DNA from 2 places in the Massilia forsythiae genome. Region 2 is predicted to be linked to the other one. Evidence: riboswitches for the same ligand, from Rfam matches in the RefSeq annotation. Region 2 holds a riboswitch; the other holds the start of a gene.
What was found. A riboswitch is a leader RNA that binds a small molecule or an ion and turns the genes downstream of it on or off. The one in region 2 is predicted to bind fluoride.

Region 1 (11,362 bases), on a different replicon from region 2:
ATGCGCCTGGCGAAGAATGGATGAGGTTGGCAACGATGACGAGCGGGGAGGATGCATGATCGAGGTACGGGTACAGTCCGCGGATTTCGACCTGGGCGCGGAAGTCGCGCGCCTGCGCGCGGGCGACGCCCGGATCGGGGCGGTGGTGAGTTTCGTCGGCACCGTGCGCGACATGAACGACGGCGACCGGGTGGCGGAACTGGAGCTGGAACACTATCCCGGCATGACCGAACGCTCGCTGGAAGAGATCGTCGAGCAGGCGCGCGCGCGCTGGCCGCTGTACGGCGCGCTGGTGGTGCACCGCGTCGGACCGATGCAGCCGATGGAACAGATCGTGCTGGTGGCGTGCAGCGCGGCGCACCGCGGCGAAGCCTTCGCAGCCTGCGAATTCATCATGGATTACCTGAAGACCGAGGCGCCGTTCTGGAAGAAGGAACAGACGCCGGGCGGCGCGCGCTGGGTCGATGCGCGCGTGAGCGACGATGCGGCGCGCGCCAAGTGGCAGCTCGGCTGATCTGGCGCCCTGTGTAGCGCGCCGGCCACAACCGCAATAATCCATCGCAACATTGTTCCGCGGAAATTCATTGCAACTTGCGGTTGCCATGACGATCTGGCAAAGTTCCAGCCTCATCCATGACCGCGGAGCGTCCCATGAGCCTGTCCGGCACCGTCGCCTATCGCCCCAGCCCGGCCTTCGTCGGCGCTTCCTGGGCCGCCCTCGCCATCGGGCTGGCCGCCTACCTGATCGGGCTGTGGAATGCCCAGATGCAGCTGAACGAAAAGGGGTATTACCTGACGATCCTGCTGTACGGTTGTTTCGCCGCGGTGTCGCTGCAGAAGACGGTGCGCGACCGCGCCGAGGGCATACGCGTCACCGGCATCTACTTCGGCCTGTGCTGGATGTCGCTGCTGGCCGCGGTCCTGCTGCTGGTGGTGGGCCTGTTGAACGCCACCCTGAGCCTGAGCGAAAAGGGTTTTTATGCGATGTCCTTCGTGCTCGCCCTGTTCGCCATCGTCGCCGTGCAAAAGAACGTGCGCGACCTGGCGATGAGCGCCGTGCCCGGCGACGAGCGCGCCTGACACACGGCCGCGGTTGCGATCGCGGCAAGACCTGCCCGGGCCGGTGGCCGTCGTTGCCGGCTCTGCTTGGGCTGGCGGCGTACGCATCGCCTCACTCTTCGGAGGCGCTCTCCTTTCCGGCCCGGCGCCGCCATTCGGCCAATTCCCCCAGCCGCAACGCGTGCGGCGCCCGCTCTCCATGGCCGTGCTTGCCGTTGCCGATCCGTTGCGAGCGATAGATCCCGGTATGTCCCGAAAACAGGTAGCTGACCACGCAGCCGATGGCGGCGTACACCCCGACCTCGGCGCCGAACAGCTCGAGCGCCATCAGCGTCGAGGCGATCGGCGTATTCGCGGCGCCGGCGAACACGGCCACGAAGCCGACCCCGGCCAGCAGCGGAAACGGCAGCTGCAGCAGCGGCGATAAGGCATTGCCGAGCGTGGCGCCGATGTAGAACAGCGGCGTCACCTCGCCACCCTTGAAGCCGCTGGCCAGCGATGCGATGGTAAAAGCCATCTTGCCGGCGAAGTCCCAGGGCGGCATGGGTTGCACGAACGCGGCCTGGATGGTCGGGATGCCCAGCCCCAGGTAGTGTCCGGTGCCCGGCAGCATGGCCGCGGCGGCGATGGCGATGCCGCCCAGCAGCGCGCGCAGCGGCGCGTAGGCCACGCGTCGCTTGAACCAGCCGCCCAGCGCATGGGTCCAGTCGGCGAACAGCTTGCCGGCCAGGCCGAAGGCGGCGCCGGCGACGACGAGCGCCGCCAGCGTCCACGCCGTCACGGCCGGAATCGCAGCGGCGGGGATCGCATAGTGGGTATGATGCGCCCCCCACAGCTGGCACACGCGGTCGGCGGCGACGGCGGCGGCCAGGCAGGCGGGCAGGGCGTCGTAGCGCAGGCGGCCGATGGCCAGCACTTCCAGGCCGAACACGGCGCCGGCCAGCGGCGTGCCGAATACCGAGGCGAAGCCGGCGCTGATGCCCGCCATCAGCAGGATGCGGCGCTCCTGGTGGCCGAGGCGCAGCAGCAAGGTCAGCTGATCGGCCAGCGCACCGCCCATCTGCACCGCCGTGCCCTCGCGCCCGACCGAGGCACCGAGTAGGTGCGAGGCGACCGTGCCGCCCATCACCAGCGGCGCCATGCGCAGCGGGATCACCTGTTTCGGGTCGTGGATCTCGTCGATCAGCAGGTTGTTGCCGGGCTCGACCTGGCGCCCGCATCGCAGGTAAACCCAGGACACGGCGAAGCCGCCCAATGGCAGCAGCCACAACAGCCATGGGTGGGCCAGGCGGCTCGCCGTGGCGCGGTCGAGCGCGAACAGGAACAGGGCGGAGGCGGAGCCGGCCAGCGCGCCGGCCAGCACGGCCAGCACGATCCACTTGGCCATGTAGGGCAGCAGGCGAAAGCGTTGCAGGCGCAAGCGCTGCAGGCGGGAAGGCGGAAGCGAAGGTGTCATGCATGTCCTTGTCGGGTTCGATAAGACGCTTTCCCCGGACATGCAGGCGTCACCACACGATGCAGGCGCCCGCACGTCCACGCAGCCGGCAAGCCGGAGGGAATCGTGCAGGCATCATCAGCCCTGTGGGCGGTTCGTGCGGAACACGGGAGGAATGCCATCTCCCGCAGGCATTCTAGCGCAGCGCGGCGGCGCATGCCAGGGCAGCCCTTCGTCACGGTTAAGTGGTTTTTAAGCAAGGTCGCCATTTCGCATCTTGAAAAGCCGGCGCCGCACCCTTAATTGCGTTTCAACTTGAACACCAACCATTGAGGACCACCCCATGCGGCAAGACAAATTGACGACCAAGCTCCAGGAAGCGCTGGCGGATGCCCAGAGCCTGGCGGTCGGCAACGACAACCAGTACATCGAACCGGCCCACCTGCTGAGCGCGCTGCTGAGCCAGGACGACGGCGGCGCGCGTTCGCTACTGCAGCGCGCCGGCGTCAACGTCGGCGGCCTGCAGAACGCGCTGCGCGGCGCCGTCGAGCGCCTGGCCAAGGTGTCCGGCACCGGCGGCGACGTGCAGGTCGGGCGCGAACTGGTCGGCCTGCTGAACCTGGCCGACCGCGAATCGCAGAAACGCGGCGACCAGTTCCTGTCCAGCGAAATGGTGTTGCTGGCGCTGACCGACGACAAATCCGACGCCGGCCGCCTGGCGCGCGAGCACGGCTTGAGCCGCAAGGCGCTGGAATCGGCGATTGCCGCCGTGCGCGGCGGCGAGTCGGTGAACTCGCAGGATGCCGAAGGACAGCGCGAGGCGCTGAAGAAATACACGCTCGACCTGACCGAACGCGCGCGCCTGGGCAAGCTCGACCCGGTGATCGGCCGCGACGACGAGATCCGCCGCGCCATCCAGGTGCTGCAGCGCCGCTCGAAGAACAACCCGGTGCTGATCGGCGAGCCGGGCGTGGGCAAGACCGCCATCGTCGAGGGACTGGCGCAGCGCATCGTCAACGGCGAGGTGCCGGATTCGCTCAAGGGCAAGCGCGTGCTGTCGCTCGACATGGCGGCGCTGCTGGCTGGCGCCAAGTTCCGCGGCGAGTTCGAGGAGCGCCTGAAGGCGGTGCTGAAGGAACTGGCCCAGGACGAAGGCATGACCATCGTCTTCATCGACGAGATCCACACCATGGTCGGCGCCGGCAAGGCCGAGGGCGCGATGGACGCCGGCAACATGCTGAAACCCGCCCTGGCGCGCGGCGAGCTGCACTGCGTCGGCGCGACCACGCTCGACGAATACCGCAAGTACGTGGAAAAGGATGCCGCGCTGGAGCGCCGCTTCCAGAAGATCCTGGTCGACGAACCGAGCGTGGAAGCGACCATCGCCATCCTGCGCGGGCTGCAGGAAAAGTACGAGCTGCACCACAAGGTCGAGATCACCGACCCGGCGATCATCGCCGCGGCCGAGCTGTCGCACCGCTACATCACCGACCGCTTCCTGCCGGACAAGGCGATCGACCTGATCGACGAAGCCGCCGCCAAGATCAAGATCGAGATCGATTCCAAGCCGGAAGTCATGGACAAGCTGGACCGCCGCCTGATCCAGCTGAAGATCGAGCGCGAAGCGGTCAGGAAGGAAACCGACGAAGCCTCGCAGCGCCGCCTGGAACTGCTCGGCGACGAGATCGGCCGCCTGGAGCGCGAGTACAACGATTACGAGGAAACCCTGAAGGCCGAGAAGGCGGCGGTGCAGGGCTCGGCCCACATCAAGGAAGAAATCGAGCAGGTGCGCCTGCAGATCCAGGAAGCGCATCGCAACAGCGACTACGGCCGCATGTCCGAGCTGCAGTACGGCCGCCTGCCGGAACTGGAAAAGCAGCTCAAGGAGGCGGAAGCGGCGGGCGAGCAGCCGCTGGATGCCGACGGCAAGCCGAAACTGCTGCGCACCCAGGTCGGCGCCGAGGAGATCGCCGAGGTGGTGGCGCGCGCGACCGGCATTCCGGTGGCGCGCATGATGCAGGGCGAGCGCGACAAGCTGCTGCACATCGAGGAAGAGCTGCACAAGCGCGTGGTCGGGCAGGACGAGGCGATCGAGGCGGTGTCGGATGCGATCCGCCGCTCGCGCGCCGGCCTGGCCGATCCGGACCGCCCGTACGGCTCGTTCATGTTCCTGGGCCCGACCGGCGTCGGCAAGACGGAGCTGTGCAAGGCGCTGGCTTCGTTCCTGTTCGATACCGAGGAATCGCTGATCCGCATCGACATGAGCGAATTCATGGAGAAGCACTCGGTGGCCCGCCTGATCGGCGCGCCGCCGGGCTACGTCGGCTACGAGGAGGGCGGATACCTGACCGAGGCCGTGCGCAGGAAGCCGTACAGCGTGATCCTGCTCGACGAGATCGAGAAGGCGCACCCGGACGTGTTCAACGTGCTGCTGCAGGCGCTCGACGACGGCCGCATGACCGACGGCCAGGGACGCACCGTGGATTTCAAGAACACGGTGATCGTGATGACCTCCAACCTGGGTTCGAACCGCATCCAGTCGATGGAAGGCAGCGAGCCGGAAGTGGTCAAGCTGGCGGTGATGGCCGAGGTGCGCGGTCACTTCCGCCCCGAGTTCATCAACCGCATCGACGAGATCGTGGTGTTCCATGCGCTCGACGAGAAGAACATCGGTTCGATCGCCAGGATCCAGCTGCGCAACCTGGAAGGACGCCTGGAAAAGATGGAGATGGCGCTGGACCTGAGCGAGGAGGCGCTGCAGAAGATCGCCGAGGCCGGCTTCGATCCGATCTATGGCGCGCGCCCGCTCAAGCGCGCGATCCAGCAGCAGATCGAGAATCCGCTGTCGAAGGCGATCCTGTCCGGGCGCTTCGGTCCGAAGGACACGATCCATGTCGGCGTGCAGGGTGGCCAGCTGACGTTCGGCGCGGCGCCGGCGGTCGAGCTGGCCAAGTAATGCGGTAGCCGGCGCCGGCATGGGTCGGCGCGAGGATTGAGCCCCATCCGGCCTTGCCGGGTGGGGCTTTTTTTCGTCCCATGGTGCTGCACGCCGCGAGTTGAATCGGTCCGTCTCCAGTACACCGCCTTGTTGTTGCCTGAAATCATCAATTTCCTACGTATATCAATCGTCCGCGTCAGGCTTGCGTGCATGATCCCAACGCCGGCTGCCATCGGCGTCGTTTTCGTATTGCGAAAAGCGGTTTCGCCAATGGAAACAGCGCAGCATGCCACGCTGCCCAGCCGTTCCATTTTGAGAAATTTGTTTTCGCATCATGATATGCGTAGCGCAAGTGGTTGATTTTTATAAGCATAAAAATAGTCCTGTGTCTTATATAAGAGTTCCGCTGCTGCGCACAAAAGGCCTATCATTGTTTCCAAGGGCGATCCACCGTCCACCGCTTTCCGATCCACTCATCAACTTCGTTTTTCATTCAGGAGAACAACATGGCAACCCGTGAACAGCAAATCGCCGCTCTGCAACAGGACTGGGACAGCAATCCGCGCTGGAAGGACGTGACGCGCAACTACAGCGCCGACGACGTCGTGCGCCTGCGCGGCTCGGTCCAGGTCGAGCACACGCTGGCGCGCCGCGGCGCGGAAAAGCTGTGGGGCCTGGTCAACGACGAACCCTACGTGAATGCGCTGGGCGCCCTGACCGGCAACCAGGCCATGCAGCAGGTCAAGGCCGGCCTGAAGGCGATATATTTGTCGGGCTGGCAGGTGGCGGGCGACGCCAACGTTGCCGGCGAGATGTATCCGGACCAGTCGCTGTACCCGGCCAACTCGGTGCCGCTGGTGGTGCGCCGCATCAACAACACCTTCCAGCGCGCCGACCAGATCCAGTGGTCGGAAGGCAAGGACGACATCGATTACTTCGCGCCGATCGTGGCCGACGCCGAGGCCGGCTTCGGCGGCGTACTGAATGCGTACGAGCTGATGAAGGCGATGATCGAGGCCGGCGCCGCCGGCGTGCACTTCGAAGATCAGCTGGCATCGGTCAAGAAGTGCGGCCACATGGGCGGCAAGGTGCTGGTGCCGACCCGCGAGGCGGTCGAGAAGCTGACCGCGGCGCGCCTGGCGGCCGACGTGATGGGCACGCCGACGCTGGTGATCGCCCGCACCGATGCCGAGGCGGCCGACCTGCTGACCTCGGACGTGGACGCCAACGACGCCCCGTTCTGCACCGGCGAGCGCACCGTCGAAGGCTTCTTCCGCGTCCGTCCCGGCGTCGAGCAGGCGATCTCGCGCGGCCTCGCCTACGCGCCGTTCGCCGACTTGGTCTGGTGCGAGACCGGCAAGCCGGACCTGGCCTTCGCCAAGCGCTTCGCCGAAGCCATCCACGCCAGGTTCCCGGGCAAGATGCTGGCCTATAACTGCTCGCCCTCGTTCAACTGGAAGAAGAACCTGGACGACGCCACCATTGCCAAGTTCCAGAAAGAACTGGGCGCGATGGGCTACAAGTTCCAGTTCATCACCCTGGCCGGCTTCCATGCGCTGAACTACAGCATGTTCAACCTGGCGCACGGCTACGCGCGCAACGGCATGTCGGCCTTCGTCGAACTGCAGGAAGCCGAATTCACCGCCGCCGACAAGGGTTTTACCGCGGTCAAGCACCAGCGCGAAGTCGGCACCGGCTACTTCGATGCGGTGACCCAGGCGATCCAGCAGGGCCAGAGCTCGACCACGGCCTTGCACGGCTCGACCGAGGACGAGCAGTTCTTCGATACCAAGAAAGTGGCGTAGCACCTGCGTCGTCCCCGGCCTAGGCGGCCCCCTTGACGGGGACCCATACCCCGCATCCATCCCCAAGAAACCGGGAAGCCAAGGGCAATTCGAGCCGAACGACAGTCGTCTGACATAAGCCGCAGCCACCCGCCGCGGCTTTTCTTTTTTGGGCGATGCGCATAGATGGGCGATAATGACGGATGGGCCAAAGTACGCGCCCGCCGCACTCACTTATCCGGAATCCACTATGTTTAGTTACCGCCACGCCTACCACGCGGGGAATCACGCTGATGTCCTGAAGCACTTTATCCAGGTTCAGTTGCACCAATACATGAACCAGAAGGACACTGCCTACACCTATATCGACACCCATTCCGGTGCCGGCGTGTATGCGCTCGACAGTGCCCAGGCGAGCAGGAGCGGCGAGTTCGAGGACGGCATCGCGCGCCTGTGGAACCGCGACGACCTGCCGCCGGCCCTGGCCGAGTACGTGGACGTGGTGCGGGCCCTGAACCCGAGCGGCAAGCTGCGCTACTACCCCGGCTCGCCCTACGTGGCCGAGCAGGTGGCGCGTCCGGAAGACCGGCTGCGCCTGTTCGAACTGCACCCGTCCGACATCAAGATCCTGGTCGACAACTTCCGCAAGCTGGAAGCGCACCAAGCCGAGCAGGGCGAACGGGCACGCGGCCGCCGCGTGCTGATCGACTACAAGGATGGTTTCCAGGGGCTGAAGGCGCTGCTGCCGCCGCCGTCGCGCCGCGCGCTGGTGCTGATCGACCCGCCGTACGAGGTCAAGCTCGACTACAAGCACGTGCGCGACGCGCTGGAAGAGGCGCTCAAGCGCTTCCCGGGCGGCATGTACGCGGTCTGGTACCCGGTGCTGCAGCGCATGGAATCGCGCCAGTTCGCCGACCGCCTGAAGCGCCTGCCGGCCAAGGAATGGCTGCACGTGACCCTGACGGTCGCCACGCCCGGCCCGGACGGCACCGGCCTGCACAGCAGCGGCATGTTCATCCTGAATCCGCCCTACACGCTGGAACCGACGCTGCGCCAGGTGCTGCCTTACCTAGTGCAGGTGCTGGGCCAGGACGGCGGCGCCACCTTCCGCATCGAGCGCGGCACCCAGGTCACCGGCGCCATGGCGGCGGCCGGTCCGCGCGCGCCGGTCGGCAATGCGCGCCGCGCCAGCCCGCTGTCGGGCGCCGGCAGCCTGCGCCTGCCGGGCCAGGCCTTCGGCGACGGTCCGCGCGCGCGCGATGGCGCCGAAGGCGAGCGCGCGCCGCGTCCGGCCCGCGAAGGCGGCGCCGAGCGTGGCGCCGGGCGCGCCGATGCCCGTACCGATAATCGCACCAACGTTCCGCGCAACGCCGGCAAGCCGCGCTCGACGGTGGGCGCGGCCGATGCAGCCGGCGCCGGTTCGCCGCGCGCCGGTTCGCCACGTTCCACCGCAGCGCGCGGCAATGGCGACCGGCCCGGCCCGGCGCGTCCCGCCGGCAAGCGCGGGGGCGGTTCCGGCCGCGGTTGAGTCTGGCTCATCGGGGGGTTGTGCAGCCGAGTCCCGAGCAGCCAAACTCCGCGCAGCCAAATTCCAATTTCGCGTTTCGAACGACCGGTGCGTGCCCATTGCGGCGCGCACCAATGGCCATGCGCGCCGGAATGGTAACGTTTTGATACGATGTCGAAATGTAAAGACGGCGAGTCTGTAGTATAGTCGCCCCCGTGTCCCGCTCGACCGGGACCCGGTTCGCGTGTTGCGTGCCGCAATCGTTTTCAGGAGTGTTACATGCATGCGGATGCAACGGCAGTCACGTCCATGCCGTCGGATGATTTTTTTCTGGCGCGCCAGCCCATACTCGGGCGCGACCAGAAACTGGTGGCGTTCGAACTGCTGTTTCGCGCCGCCGCCGAGCACGAGGACGCGCAGCTGACCGACTATGCCGCCGCCACCGCCGCCGTGATCTCGCATGCATCCCAGCTCGGCATGAAGCAGGTCGTGGGCGAGCAGATCGCCTTCGTCAACGTCGACGAGGTCGTGCTGAAAAGCGACTTCGTGCGCTTCCTGCCTCCTGACAAGGTCATTCTAGAAATCCTGGAGACCGTGCAAGCCACGCCCGAGGTCACGGCGCGCGTGAGGGAATTGAAGGAGCTCGGGTTCCGCTTCGCCCTCGATGACGTTATAGGCCATTCCGAGCAGGTGAGCAAGCTGATGGACCTGGTCGACGTCATCAAGATCGACCTGAAGGGCGTCAGCCGCGCCGAACTGATCGAGCTGGCCCATTCGCTGCGCAGTCCACACCAGAAGCTGCTGGCCGAAAAGGTCGAGACCGTCGAGGAATTCGAGCTGTGCCTGGAACTCGGCTTCGAGTATTTCCAGGGATATTATTTTGCGCGCCCCGCGATCCTTTCCGGCAAGAAGATCTCGCCGTCCGAGATGGTGCTGCTGCGCCTGCTCGACCTGATCAACTCGAATGCCGACAATGCGGCGATCGAAGCGGTGGTCAAGCGCGACGCCTTGCTCAGCCTGAACCTGCTGCGCCTGGTGAACAGCCACCTGACCGGTACCGGCGGCGGCCACATCGAATCGGTGTCGCAGGCGCTGGCGCAACTCGGACGCAGCCAGCTGCAGCGCTGGGTGCAGATCCTGCTGTACAGCGGCCCCGACGGCCACGTCGAACTGAATTCGCCGCTGCTGCAGATGGCCACCACGCGCGGTCGCCTGCTGGAATTGATGGCGCTGACGCTGCACCCGGGCGATGTCGAGGGCGCGAATACCGCCTTCACGGTCGGCATCATGTCGCTGATGGACGCGTTGTTCTCGGTGTCGATGGGCGAGCTGCTGGGCAAGGTCGAGGTGTCGCCCGAGGTGCGCGCCGCGCTGCTGGAGCGCGGCGGGAAGTACGGCACCATGCTGCGCATCGCCGAGCAGCTCGAGGGCGTGCAGTGCAACCGGACCCTGTCGCAGGCGCTGGCGGCGCTCGGCCTGTCGGCCAAGCGCCTGCGCGAGATCGAATTGGCCGCCTTCGACTGGGTGCGCGAGCTCAGCGGCGCCGACGTGGGTTGATGCGTGGGGTGGACGGCATCCGCGCCGCATCCGTGCACGCGACGGCGGTATAGCCGTCCACCCTAAGCCCGCTGCATGGCAGGATAGCGGCCATGCGTACGGCCGCACGCCACGCAACGGCGTTGACGTGCTATAGATTTATTGCGCCAGGAACAGGAACACGGTCGGCTTCTTGTGGAAATCCGGCCCCTTGCCGGCCGCCAGGCGCGCCTTCCACTTGGCCGCGCTCAGGGTCGTCACCGACTCGCTCGGCAGCGACAGGTCGGTGGCCACGCACAGCAAGGTGCCCGGCTGGCAGTTCGCCACCAGCGCTTCCAGCATCGCGCCGTTGCGGTAGGGCGTCTCGATCAGCAGTTGCGTCTGCTTTTCGCTGCGCGAACGCGCTTCCAGCTGCCCAATGCGCTTGGCGCGCTGGGCGGCGTCGGTGGGCAGGTAGCCGTTGAAGGCGAAGCTCTGGCCGTTCAGGCCGCTCGCCATCACCGCCAGCAGCAGCGAGGAAGGCCCCACCAGCGGCCGCACCGTGATGCCGTGCTGGTGCGCCAGCCGCACCAGGTCGGCGCCGGGGTCGGCCACCGCCGGCACGCCGGCTTCCGACACCAGGCCGGCATCGCGTCCGGCCAGCAGCGGCGCCAGCAGGGCGTCCAACGCCTGCGCCGGCGTGTTCACATTGAGTTCAGCGATCTGGATTTCCTGCAGCGGGCGCGCCAGCGGATGGTCGATCCCGACCAGTTTTAAAAAGGCGCGCGCCGTCTTGGCATTCTCGGCGACGAAATAATCGAGCTTCGAGGCGATGTCCTGCACCTGCTCGGGCAGGACGTGGGACAGGGCGCGCGGCGCGGCGTCGGTGGCGCCGAGGGTATTCGGGATCAGGTAGAGGGTACCGGTCATTGGTTTTCGTTCTTGGTGATTGCAAGGGTATTGCCGTTACTGTCCGGGCGACACGGCGGCCGCGCCGAAGAAGGGCACGCCGGCGCGGCGCAGCATGCCGCACAGCGCGATCAGCGGCAGGCCCGTCAGCGCGGTCGGGTCGACGCTGTCGATGCGTTCCAGGATGGCGATGCCGAGTCCTTCGTTCTTGGCGC
Region 2 (11,362 bases):
GTCGACACTCTTGTCCAGATGTAGCGCCAGCATGGCCTGGGCGCGGTTGTGGTCAAGCCGGATCATCGCGCTGAAGCAGGATGGATCGAGGTCCGGCGCCGCGTGCATGGCGATCAGTGCATTCGTGTTGGCAGGATTGCCGACGACAAGTACCTTGACTTCACGCTTGGCGACCGCGTTCAGGGCGCGTCCCTGCTTGGCGAAGATCCCTGCATTGGCGGCAAGCAAATCCTTGCGTTCCATACCTTTGCTGCGCGGCTGTGCGCCGACAAGAATGGCGATGTCGGCGTCGCGGAAGGCGACTTCCGGATTGTCGGTCACCAGGACTTCCTGCAGCAGTGGAAACGCGCAGTCTTGCAACTCCATGTCGATACCACGCATGGCGCCCAGGGCATGTGGCAGGTCGAGCAACTGGAGAATGACAGGCTGATCGGGGCCGAGCAGGTCACCGTTGGCGATACGGAAAAGCAAGGCATAGCCGATCTGGCCTGCGGCGCCGGTAACTGCAATGCGAGTCGGGGTTTTCATGTGCGCTCCAATAGTGTTGAGTGAAAGTTACAACTTCAGTGTATTGAGCCGGGAACTAGCTGTAAAACGAATAAAATGAGTATTATCAAGCTAAATATCAGCTTGATTTTCTTGCTGTCCGTCGTGTTTCATGAATTAGGCATTTCGATTTAAGCTACGGTTGCCAGCGCATGCTGCGCGCTATATTCAAAATTGGAGAGCCATGTCTTTCAGCGAAATCATCGCCACCTCGTCGGGTCTCAAGCCTTTAAGGCAATTGAGCAGTCCGATTGAAGCAATCAGGCAATTCACACCGAATTGGTTCGCCGTGACGATGGGTACCGGTATTCTCGCGCTCGCGCTCGCACAATTCCCTTATGCCGTTTTCGGGCTGCATCAGCTTGCCGAAGGCCTTTGGCTGCTCAACATCCTGCTGTTCGTCGTGTTCGCCGCGATGTACGGCGCGCGCTGGCTGTTGTTCTTCGACGAGGCAAAGCAAGTCTTCGGGCACGCGACGGTATCGATGTTCTTCGGCACCATCCCGATGGGTCTGGCGACGATCATCAACGGTTTCCTGGGGTTCGGCGTGGCGCGCTGGGGGCAGGCCGCGGTCGCGGTAGCGCAATGCCTGTGGTGGATCGACGTCGCCATGGCGCTGGCCTGCGGCGTACTGATTCCGTACCTGATGTTCACCCGCCAGCAACACAGCATCGACCAGATGACTGCGGTGTGGCTGCTGCCCGTGGTCGCAGCCGAAGTGGCGGCCGCCAGCGCAGGCCTGCTCGTGCCGCACCTGCAGGACAGCGCGGCGCGCTTCACGGTGCTCCTTACGGGTTATGTGCTCTGGGCTTATTCGGTGCCCGTTGCACTCAGCATCCTCGCGATCCTGCTGCTGCGCATGGCGCTGCACAAGCTGCCGCACGAAAGCATGGCGGCATCGAGCTGGCTGGCCCTGGGCCCGGTGGGTACAGGCTCCCTAGGCATGCTGGTGCTCGGTGCGGATGCGCCTGCGACGTTCGCCCTGTTCGGCATGGAAGAGGTCGGCCGGGTCGCATACGGCCTGGGGGTCGTGAGCGCACTGCTCCTGTGGGGGCTGGGCCTGTGGTGGATGCTGCTCGCGACACTGATCACCTGCCGCTATTTCCGGAGCGCGGTACCCTTCAACCTTGGCTGGTGGGGGTATACATTTCCGCTCGGCGTATTTGCCGTGACCACGCTGCGGCTTGCCAATGTATTCGATTCGCTGTTCTTCGACATCGCCGGCGCGCTGCTCGTAGCGGTGCTGGCCATGCTGTGGCTGGTGGTCGCGTGGCGCACGGCGAATGGCGCCTACCAGGGCAAGCTGTTCGTCTCGCCTTGTATTGCTTCGCTGCAGCGCCCGTGAGCTTAGGTGGTACGGCGCCAGGCGCCGGCAACCCCGCGCGCCTGCGCCAGCGTGTCCACGATCTGCCGCGCTACGTGAGGGCCGGCGCAGACAGCGAGCGGACTCGGATGTGGCATCGACAGCACCTGGATATCGGGCCGGCTGGCGCGGATGGACGCTTCGGCGCGCCTGGCCGTGCGTCCCGCGCACACCACGACGCGCAGCTCCGGCAAGAATCCGAGGACGTCGTCGAGCAGCGCGATGCCGGCGCGGATGTCGCCGGCGCGCAGCTGCATCGGTGGGCCATCGACCGGCGGCAGCCAGGGAACCGTGTTCCAGATCACCGTCTCTTCGCGCGCCACGCAGGCCTGCGCCAGGAAGAGCTTGAGGTTGCGCTGCGCCGGACCGGGATTGTCGCGCGACACGAAACGCGGCCGCATCGCCTGGCGCGCCGGCGCTTCCAGCAGGACCAGGATGCGGGCGAAGGTGCCGCCATCGCGCGGATCGAACCACGGCATCTCGCGCATGCCGCCGGCGTGGCTTTCGACCCAGCGGTTGAGCGCAGCCACTGGCGCGGTATGGCGTTCGAGGTAGCGGCGCGTAACTTCCTCCGGGTCGTCGAGATTGCGTTCCTGCGCTTGCCCGGTCATGGCAGGACGCGCGCCGTCATTTTTGCCATCCCCATTTGGTGAAAATCGCGCTGCCCTGCGGCGACTGCAGGAAATCGACGAACTGCTTCGCAGCCGGGTTGCCGCTGCCGTGCTCGGTCAGGGCGACGCCGGCATCGCGGTAGATCGCGTAATCCGGTTCGATCGACACGACGTCGGCGAGTTTGGGGTTGGAGACCTGCCAGATGTTCCAGATCAGCCATGCATCGATGTCGCTGCGGCTGGTCCAGGTGTCGCGCGCGATCGCGCTGTTGGCAGCATAGCTGGCGATGTTCGTGCGGATCTTGCGCACTGTATCGAGATTGCCTTTCCTACCCGCCATGTCCTCCCAAACGCCATTCTGGCCAGCCCCGTTGACGACCAGGATGCGCACGCCGGGTTTGACGAGGTCGGAGACGCCATGGATATGCTTCGGGTTGCCCGGACGAACCAGGATCGACAGCGGACGCAGGTAGAGCGGCGTGATGCTGGCTTCCTGGATGCGGCCGCCCATCGCAACGGTGAAGTCCGTCATCATGGTTTCCGAGCCGCTGTAGATCACGTCGGCATCCTGCTTCGCGCGTTCGATCCAGCCCGGTGTCGGGCCCGCCGTCACTGTCACCTTGATGCCGTGCTCCTGCTCGAAGGCGGCAGCCGCTTCCTTCATCGCCGGCGCGGGACCGCCGGGGCCGTACACCAGTACCGGCTGTGCGGCACAGGCGATGCCTGTCATGAGCGCGAACATCGCGCCTGCAGCGAGTCGGCGAGCGGTGTTATGACAGAGATATGATTTCATTGGATTTTTCCTTTTTTTAGTTGGCATAAATATAAGTCGGGAAGAGGGCGCTGTGCCTATACACCCAGCAACTTGATCAGAGCAAAGCTGACCACGCCCAATCCTGCGAGTGAGCCGATTACCACCGAGGCCACCTTGGCGCCGGCACGCAGTACGGCGCGGGCATCGACGCCCAGTCCGAGGGCCGCCATCGACATGATGGTCAGGAAGTTCGCCGCGTCGTGGGCAGGCGCCAGTGCAGCCTGCGGAATCCAGCCCATCGAACGCAGCACCAGAAGCAGCAGGAAACCGACGATGAACCACGGCACGAGGTGCGACAGCGCAGGGCGTGCCCGGCCGCTACCGCGTCCGAACATCGACAAGACCAGCACGACCGGACCCAGCATCAACACGCGCACCAGTTTCACCAGGGTGCCGATGTGGACGCTCGCGGCCGATACCGATGCGGTCGCCGCCAGCACTTGCGGCACCGCATAGACGGTCAAGCCGGCGAACACGCCATACTGCACCGGGGTGAACGACAGCAGTCCTACCAGCAGCGGCAGGCCCAATACGACGCCCACGCCAAGCACGGCGGTGAAGGCGATCGAGGCGGCGACGTCCTTGCCGTCGGCATCGATCACCGGCGCCACTGCAGCGATCGCGGAATTGCCGCAAATCGAATTGCCGCATGCGATGAGGATCGCCATCTTCTGCGGCAGGCCCGCGCTGCGCCCAATGAAATAGCTGAACACGATCGCAACCACGACCACCGCCGCGATACCGCCGATGAGGCCGAGGCCGTTGGCCAGCAGCGCACCGGCACTGACCGAAGCGCCCAGCAGCACGACCGCGATCTCGAGCAGCAGTTTGGCGCCGACATGGATGCCTGGATCGAAGCGCGGGTCGAGGCGGTGCAGGGTGCGGATACCGGTGCCGATGAGAATGGCCAGCACCAGGCTTTCGAGCCAAGCGCGGCCGAACACGTGGGTTTCGGCCACTTCGAGCAGATAGGCAGCTGCCGTCACCGCAGCACAAAGCAACAGGCCGGGAACGGCGGCGGACAAATTGTTCACTTGATTCTTCATTATTTTTCTCATATTCATATACGTCGATGTAATAAGTATCGCTGTACTGAATTGTTTGGTCTATTTTAAAATTACGAACATATCTTTCTAAAATATTGAACGATGACATTGGATCAGTTGCGTATATTCGTCGAGGTCGCCGAACGCCAGCACCTTACCCAGGCCGCCGCCGTTCTCTTCCTGACCCCTTCGGCGGTCAGCACTTCCATCAAGTCGCTGGAAGAGCGATACGGAACGGCGCTGTTTCACCGTGTCGGCCGGCGCATCGAAATCAGCGACGCGGGACGAATTTTTCTCGTCGAAGCACGCCGCGCGCTCGCGAGCGCCCAGGCAGCCGAGGCGGCGCTGGCCGATTTGGGCGAGCTCAGACGCGGGTCGCTAACGATCCACGCCAGCCAGACCATCGCCAGCTATTGGCTGCCGGCCTTGCTGGTACGCTTCCGCCAAGCATGGCCGGGAATCGATTTGCACATGGAAGCGGGCAATACCGAGAGCGTCGCCGAGGCCGTGCTGCAAGGCGGCGCCGATCTCGGTTTTGTGGAGGGAAACATAGAACCGACCGGCCTGGAGGAGGAGACTGTCGGCGAAGACAATATGGTGGTTGTGGTTGCGTCCGATCATCCCTGGGCCGACGGCAGGACGCTGACGGCCAGAGAACTGGAAGCTGGACAATGGATTTTGCGTGAAGCCGGTTCGGGCACGCGGTCCGCTTTGGAGACCGGACTCGCCGCGCTCGACGTGGCGGTCGTCAATCTGCAGATCGCACTCGAACTTCCCTCAAATGAGGCGGTGCGCAGTGCGGTCATGGCGGGACCGTTTGCCACCGCGATGTCGGAACTGGTCGTGGCGCCGCATGTGCAGGCCGGCTTGCTGGCACGGGCGCACTGCGCGCTCCCGGCGCGCAGCTTCTCGATGCTGCGCCACGCCCAGCGGCATCGCAGCCGCGCCGTCGCCGCCTTCGAAGACATGGTGCGGACCAGGAAGCGGCCGGATAACTAAGCCAAGAGGTCCAGCCGCAGCCTGTCGCGGTCGTCGCCAAGTGCGCGGCTGGCCAGCCAGACCACGCCGCCGGCGGCCAGTCCGCTGCTCCCGGCCAGCAGGAACAGCAACAGGATCTGGTATTCGACGGCGCCGAGCGGATCCATGCCGGCGAGGAGCTGGCCGGTCATGATGCCCGGCAGCGTGATGATACCCGCCGCGGACATCTGGTTGATGACCGGGATGAGGCCTTTACGCACCGCATCGCGCATCAGCGGCGCAAGCGCTGTGCGCAAGGATGCACCCAGGGCCAAACGGGCTTCGATCTGATTGCGCGACACAACCACGCCGCCGAGGAAAGCGTCGAGGGCCAGACTTGCCGAATTTAGCACGCTGCCCAGCACGATGCCCATCAACGGGATGGCATAGCGCGGGTCGTGCCAGGGCGTGGGGCGGATGGCCGTCATCAGGGCCAGCACCACCGTGGCCAGGCTCGACAGCGCTACCACTGCGCCCGCGATACGGTAGTTGCCCCAGCCGGCCAGGCGCTGCGTCGGCCTCGTTGCGACTTCGCGCGCGGCAGCGGCGATCATGAGGCAGGCGATGGCCAGCGTCAGCGCCGGCGCGTCGGAACGGAATACGATGCGCAGCACGAGGCCGACGAGCAGCAACTGCAGCACCATCCTCAGACTGGCGACAAGCAAGGGCCGATGCAGGCGCAGGCCGAAGGCGATCGAAACCGCCGCATCGAATACGACCAGACTGGCCGCGAGCGCCATGTCCGACGCCGACAGTGCAATCTGGCTCATGCCACCTCGAGCCGGCCGCTCGCCATACGCAGGCACCGCTGCCCGAGGCGCTCGGCCTGTTCTTCTGAATGCGTCACGACCAACACCGACGTGCCTCGTTCGAGTTCCGAACGCAGTAGGGCTTCGAGAGCTGCGGTCGAGGCGGCGTCGAGCGCCGAAGCGGGCTCGTCTAGCAGGAGGACACGGGGCCGGCAAGCCAGGGAACGGATGAGCGCGAGGCGCTGGCGTTCGCCGGTCGACAGCAGCTCCAGGTCGGTATCAAGCGCAGCGGCCCGCAGTTTCAGCGCATCGGCCAGTGCCTGCGCCCGCTTCTGCTCCGATGCCGGAAGGTGCGCGCGCGCGGTCGCGTCCCACCAGGCCGGCTCGGCTGCTTGATAGACTACCATCGAACGCCATGCCGGCGCCGTCCAGCTTGCGCGCTGTGCGCCGTCCAGCAGCACCGTGCCCTCGTTGGGAATCAGGTCCGCGATCATGCGCAGCAACACGCTCTTGCCGGAACCGGATTCACCGACGATGGCGATGCATTCGCCTCGCCCCAGGTCCAGGTCGACCGGGCCGGCATGTGCCGAGCATAGCGCACGCAGTGCAAGACGAACGGATGGATCGAAACGAGCAAGGGAATGGAAAGACATGGGCATGGAGTATAGCCGGGTGCGGCTGCCCATAGTGCCGTGTTAAGGTGGCAAGGTACATTACAAATGGGACATCGATGGAGTTTTCTTCCGTATTCGCAGTCGCCACCGGCGCTGCGCTGGGAGCGCTCGTGCGCTGGTGGACGAGCGTGGCTTTGAATTCGCTGTTTCCGGAGATTCCACCCGGTACTCTGCTTGTCAATCTGGTGGGCGCATACATCATCGGGGTGGCGATACCTTGGCTAACCGAAACGCCGTCGCTCGCGCCCGAGATCCGGTTGTTCGTCGTCACCGGCTTCCTTGGCGGCTTGACGACCATGTCGAGTTTCGCCGGCGAGGCGGTGATCCTGCTGCGCGCCGGCCGCTTGGCCATGGCAGCCGGTGCAGTGCTGCTGCACGTTGCCGGTTCGCTTGTCATGTGCACGCTCGGCATGGGGACGGCCGCATTACTGATGCGCCGCTAACCGGCGCTTGCGTGCGTCGCCTTGCCCTCGGTTGCGAGCGGCAGCTCGCATCGCAACAGCACGGCCTGCACCGCGTGCAGTTGCGCATGGTGTTCGAAAAGGAACGCGCGAAGCGCTTCTTCCGTATCGACCAGTTCGACGCATTGCGGGTGGCGCCCTGCCGTTCCTTCCACGTGGGCGTGGGATGGCTTCTCACCCGGCAGGTAGCCGCTGCCGACATGGAACAGCAACGCCTGGCGGATGCCGGCGCGGCGTGCCTGCGTCAGCAGTTGGTGGGCGAGCTGCGGGGGACTGAGATGGTGCCACAGACGGGTGGCGCGGGCACGGGCCGACATCGGGATGTACAGGCGCAGGACGGCAAAATCGTTCATCGTGTGGCTCACTGTTCAGGACGCTGCGCTGCCGGCCTCGCGCGTTCGCGCGCACGGTAGGCATGGAGTTCGGACAGACGCAGGTCCTCGGGAAGCGCGCGCCGGTGCTTGGCCCGGCCGATGCGCTGGGCGCGGTAGATGCCGGTGTGCCCCGAGAACAGGTAGCTGACGACGCAGGCGAGCGCTGCGTACGGCGCGATCTCGCCGCCGAACAGTTCGATGGCCATGACGGTAGACGCCAGCGGCACGTTGGCGGCGCCGGCGAACACGGCGACGAAGCCGAGCGCGGCCAGTAGCGGGAAAGGCAGGTGCAGCAACGGCGCCAGGGCGTTGCCGAGCGTGGCGCCGATATAGAACAGCGGCGTCACTTCGCCGCCTTTGAAGCCACTGCCGAGTGAGACGACGGTAAACGCCAGTTTGCCGATCGAGTCTTCGAATCCCAGCGGCTGCTGGAACGCCTGGACGATGACCGGAATGCCGAGACCGATATAGCGCTGTGTCCCGCTCAGCCAGACCGCCAGGGCGACGATTGCGCCGCCCAGCAGGGGGCGTGCCGGACCGTACGGCACATGGCGCTTGGCCGTGTCGCTCAACGTGTGCGTCAGCGTCGCGAAGAGCATGCCTGCCATGCCGAACGCGATGCCGGCGACGACGACCGCAACCAGGCCGGTCGTACCGACAGCCGGTACCGCGCCGAGCACATAATGTGTGTGGTGGATACCCCACCATAGTCCCACGCGGTCGGCGACGATGGCGGCGACGATGCAGGGCAGGATCGCGTCGTAGCGCATGCGGCCGATCGCCAGTACTTCCAGGCCGAAGATCGCGCCCGCCACGGGCGTGCCGAACACGGATGAGAAGCCGGCGCTCATGCCGGCCATGACGAGTACCCGGCGTGTATCGCGGTCCAGACGCAACATGTGGGCGATTTGGTCGGCCAGCGTGGCGCCCATCTGCACCGCCGTGCCTTCGCGACCTACCGATGCGCCGAACAGGTGCGACAGCACGGTACCGCCAAGGACCAGCGGCGCCATCCGCAGCGGGATCGTTTTCTTCGGGTCGTGGATCTCGTCGATGATCAGGTTGTTGCCGGCCTCGACATCCTTTCCGAGGCGATGATAGATCCACCCCACGGCGAACCCGGCCAGGGGGAGCAGCCAGATGATCTGCGGTGACGCGACACGGATTTGGGTGACGCGCTCGAGTGCAAACAGGAAGAATGCGGACGCGGAGCCGGCGAGTGCGGCCGCGATGACGGAAAGCAGCAGCCACTTCGCCATGTAATGCAAAAGCTCGACTTGTTCGGGTGTGTGATCAGGTTTCATCGGTCCAGTGAGTGAGCCCAGCTGGTCCGGATCGAGGCATGCGCCTACCTTCCCGGCCGGGAAAGGTAGGCATCATCAGCTCGGGATTGAGCGGTTACGGGAGGAATGCCATCTCCAATTAAAGTCAATCATAGCAAGGTTTGCTTGTTCCGCCAAATCATCGCGCGGCGTCCTGAGCGCAGGCGACGCCGAATTCGACCTTTTAACCTGCTGTAAAAACTTCGATCCACTCGTCTTCCCGCCATTTCCTTGTTTAAACGCCAATCAGGTGACCGGTTTCGTTAATGCGTTGGATGACGAACGAATCGTCCTCGAACGTGCATTCATTCACGCAGCAAGGCGTCTGCCGGAGTTGCCAATAATGACTGAGAGAAAGCCCAAGGCAATGCAACAACAGCACACGGTTGACGCTGTCGTGCCCGACCAGGACGACGGTCTGGCCGGCGTGTTTCAAAAGCACGAAATGGAGGACACTCATGACGCGTACCAACACCTGTGCGAGCGTCTCGCCGCCGGGTATCAAGGCCATGTCGGGTTTCGAAAACCACATCCGTGCCGGCCCGGGCCACAAGGACTCGACACGATCGTGCGTCAAACCTTGCCACTGGCCGTAGTCGATGTCGGCGAGCTCGGCGAGAACGCTTGCAGGCGCGCCGGTTGCGCGCTCGATCGCCGTGCCCGTATCGATGCAACGGGATAAATTGCTGGTGTAAATGGCATCCGGCTGCCAGCCACGCGCCACGCGCCGTCCCAGCGCCTCCGCTTGGCGCCGTCCGAGTTCGGAGAGCGGGAATTCGGCGCATCCACGAAATCGCGGCGGATCGATGCCATCGACGTGGCCATGACGAACGACGACGATGCGTGTAACCAGGCGCGTCATCGGGCTAAGCTGTTTTCAACCTACCCGCGCACGAACGCATCGCGGCCGGCGTAAGAGGCATCTCGACCCATCGCTTCTTCGATGCGCATCAGCTGGTTGTATTTTTCCACGCGCTCGCCGCGCGCAGGTGCCCCGGTCTTGAGGTGTCCTGTACCGAATCCGACCGTCATATCGGCAATGAAGCTGTCGACCGTTTCGCCGCTGCGATGGGAGACCATGGCGCCCCAACCGGCACGGTAGGCCAGTTCGACTGCGGCGCGCGTTTCGGTGAGGGTGCCGATCTGGTTCGGTTTGATCAAAACGGCATTGGCGACGTCTTCCTGAATTCCGCGTTCGATGCGTTTGACGTTGGTCACGAACAGATCGTCGCCAACCAGTTCGACCTTTTTGCCCAGCCGTTTGTTCATCATGCGCCAGCCGGCCCAGTCGTCCTCCGCCAATCCGTCTTCCAGCACGGCGATCGGATAGCGTTCGATCCATCCCTCGTACAGGTCGACCAGCCCGGCCGCATCGACCTTACGGCCCTCGCTGCGAAGGTGGTACAGGCCGTCCTCGTAAAAGCCGGACGACGCCGGATCGAGCGCCAGCACGATGTCGTCACCGGGTCGATAGCCTGCCTTTTCGATCGCTTCGAGGATTAATTCGACGGCCTCGGCGTTGCGCTTAAGGATAGGCGCGAAGCCGCCCTCATCCCCGACCGCCGTGTTGTAACCACGCTCCTTGAGGATGGTGCGCAGGCGATGGTAGATCTCGGCGCCGTAGCGTACGCCCTCGGCGAACGTGGGGGCGCCGACGGGGGCGATCATGAATTCCTGAAAATCGGTCGCTTGCCAATTGGCGTGTACCCCGCCGTTGAGGATGTTGAACATCGGTACCGGCATGCGTGGAGCGTGCGACGCGGACAGGGTACTGAACAAGGGCAAGCCCGCCGCCGCGGCGGCAGCGCGCGCCACAGCCAGACTCACGCCCAGAACGGCGTTCGCCCCCATCCTGCTTTTGTTCGGCGTACCGTCCAGCGCAATGAGAAGGGCATCGATGCCTTTCTGGTCGGTCGCGTCCTTGCCGGCAACGGCGGTGGCGATCTCGCCATTGACGTGGGCGACGGCATTCTTCACGCCCTTTCCGTCGTAGCGGCGCGGCTCGGCGTCACGCAGTTCGACGGCTTCATGAATGCCGGTCGAAGCGCCCGAAGGCACGGCGGCGCGACCGACGACGCCGCATACCAGGCGCACGTCGACTTCAACCGTCGGGTTGCCGCGCGAGTCGAGGATCTCGCGCGCATGGATGTCTTGAATGGCAGGATTCATAAGAATTTCCAGGGTGAAAGCCGGCATCGAACGCGTGCCCGGATAAGTTTGCGGTTACTCTATCCCAGTTCGTCCGGGGGTTGCGCGCGACCCGGCCGGGACGCAGCCGATCCGAGGAGTGAGGCGCCATGCACCGACTGATTTTGATCCGCCACGGCGAGTCCGCCTATAACGCCGATAACCGCTTCACGGGGTGGACCGATGTCGACCTCACGC

Region 1: it holds a riboswitch for fluoride, as region 2 does, so the genes downstream of both, HH212_RS16795 (chloride channel protein) here and HH212_RS26850 (voltage-gated chloride channel family protein) in region 2, are expected to answer to the same signal.

What each region holds. Positions count from the first base shown of each region.
Region 1 covers NZ_CP051685.1:3,902,591-3,913,952, forward strand. Annotated here, with positions in the region: gene HH212_RS16780 (DUF349 domain-containing protein) at 1-24, shown strand, start outside; gene moaE (molybdopterin synthase catalytic subunit MoaE) at 56-514, shown strand; gene yiaA (inner membrane protein YiaA) at 652-1,080, shown strand; gene HH212_RS16795 (chloride channel protein) at 1,172-2,515, opposite strand; fluoride riboswitch at 2,617-2,689, opposite strand; gene clpB (ATP-dependent chaperone ClpB) at 2,838-5,450, shown strand; gene aceA (isocitrate lyase) at 5,939-7,237, shown strand; gene HH212_RS16810 (23S rRNA (adenine(2030)-N(6))-methyltransferase RlmJ) at 7,551-8,744, shown strand; gene HH212_RS16815 (EAL and HDOD domain-containing protein) at 9,003-10,280, shown strand; gene HH212_RS16820 (SAM-dependent methyltransferase) at 10,419-11,168, opposite strand; gene HH212_RS16825 (Maf-like protein) at 11,205-11,362, opposite strand, start outside.
Region 2 covers NZ_CP051686.1:101,964-113,325, forward strand. Annotated here, with positions in the region: gene HH212_RS26800 (malate dehydrogenase) at 1-528, opposite strand, end outside; gene HH212_RS26805 (TDT family transporter) at 731-1,891, shown strand; gene HH212_RS26810 (uracil-DNA glycosylase) at 1,894-2,520, opposite strand; gene HH212_RS26815 (substrate-binding domain-containing protein) at 2,537-3,313, opposite strand; gene HH212_RS26820 (YeiH family protein) at 3,370-4,380, opposite strand; gene HH212_RS26825 (LysR family transcriptional regulator) at 4,483-5,379, shown strand; gene HH212_RS26830 (ABC transporter permease) at 5,376-6,167, opposite strand; gene HH212_RS26835 (ABC transporter ATP-binding protein) at 6,164-6,805, opposite strand; gene crcB (fluoride efflux transporter CrcB) at 6,877-7,263, shown strand; gene HH212_RS26845 (DUF190 domain-containing protein) at 7,260-7,634, opposite strand; gene HH212_RS26850 (voltage-gated chloride channel family protein) at 7,643-8,959, opposite strand; fluoride riboswitch at 9,019-9,084, opposite strand; gene HH212_RS26855 (histidine phosphatase family protein) at 9,213-9,839, opposite strand; gene eno (phosphopyruvate hydratase) at 9,860-11,146, opposite strand; gene HH212_RS26865 (2,3-bisphosphoglycerate-dependent phosphoglycerate mutase) at 11,275-11,362, shown strand, end outside.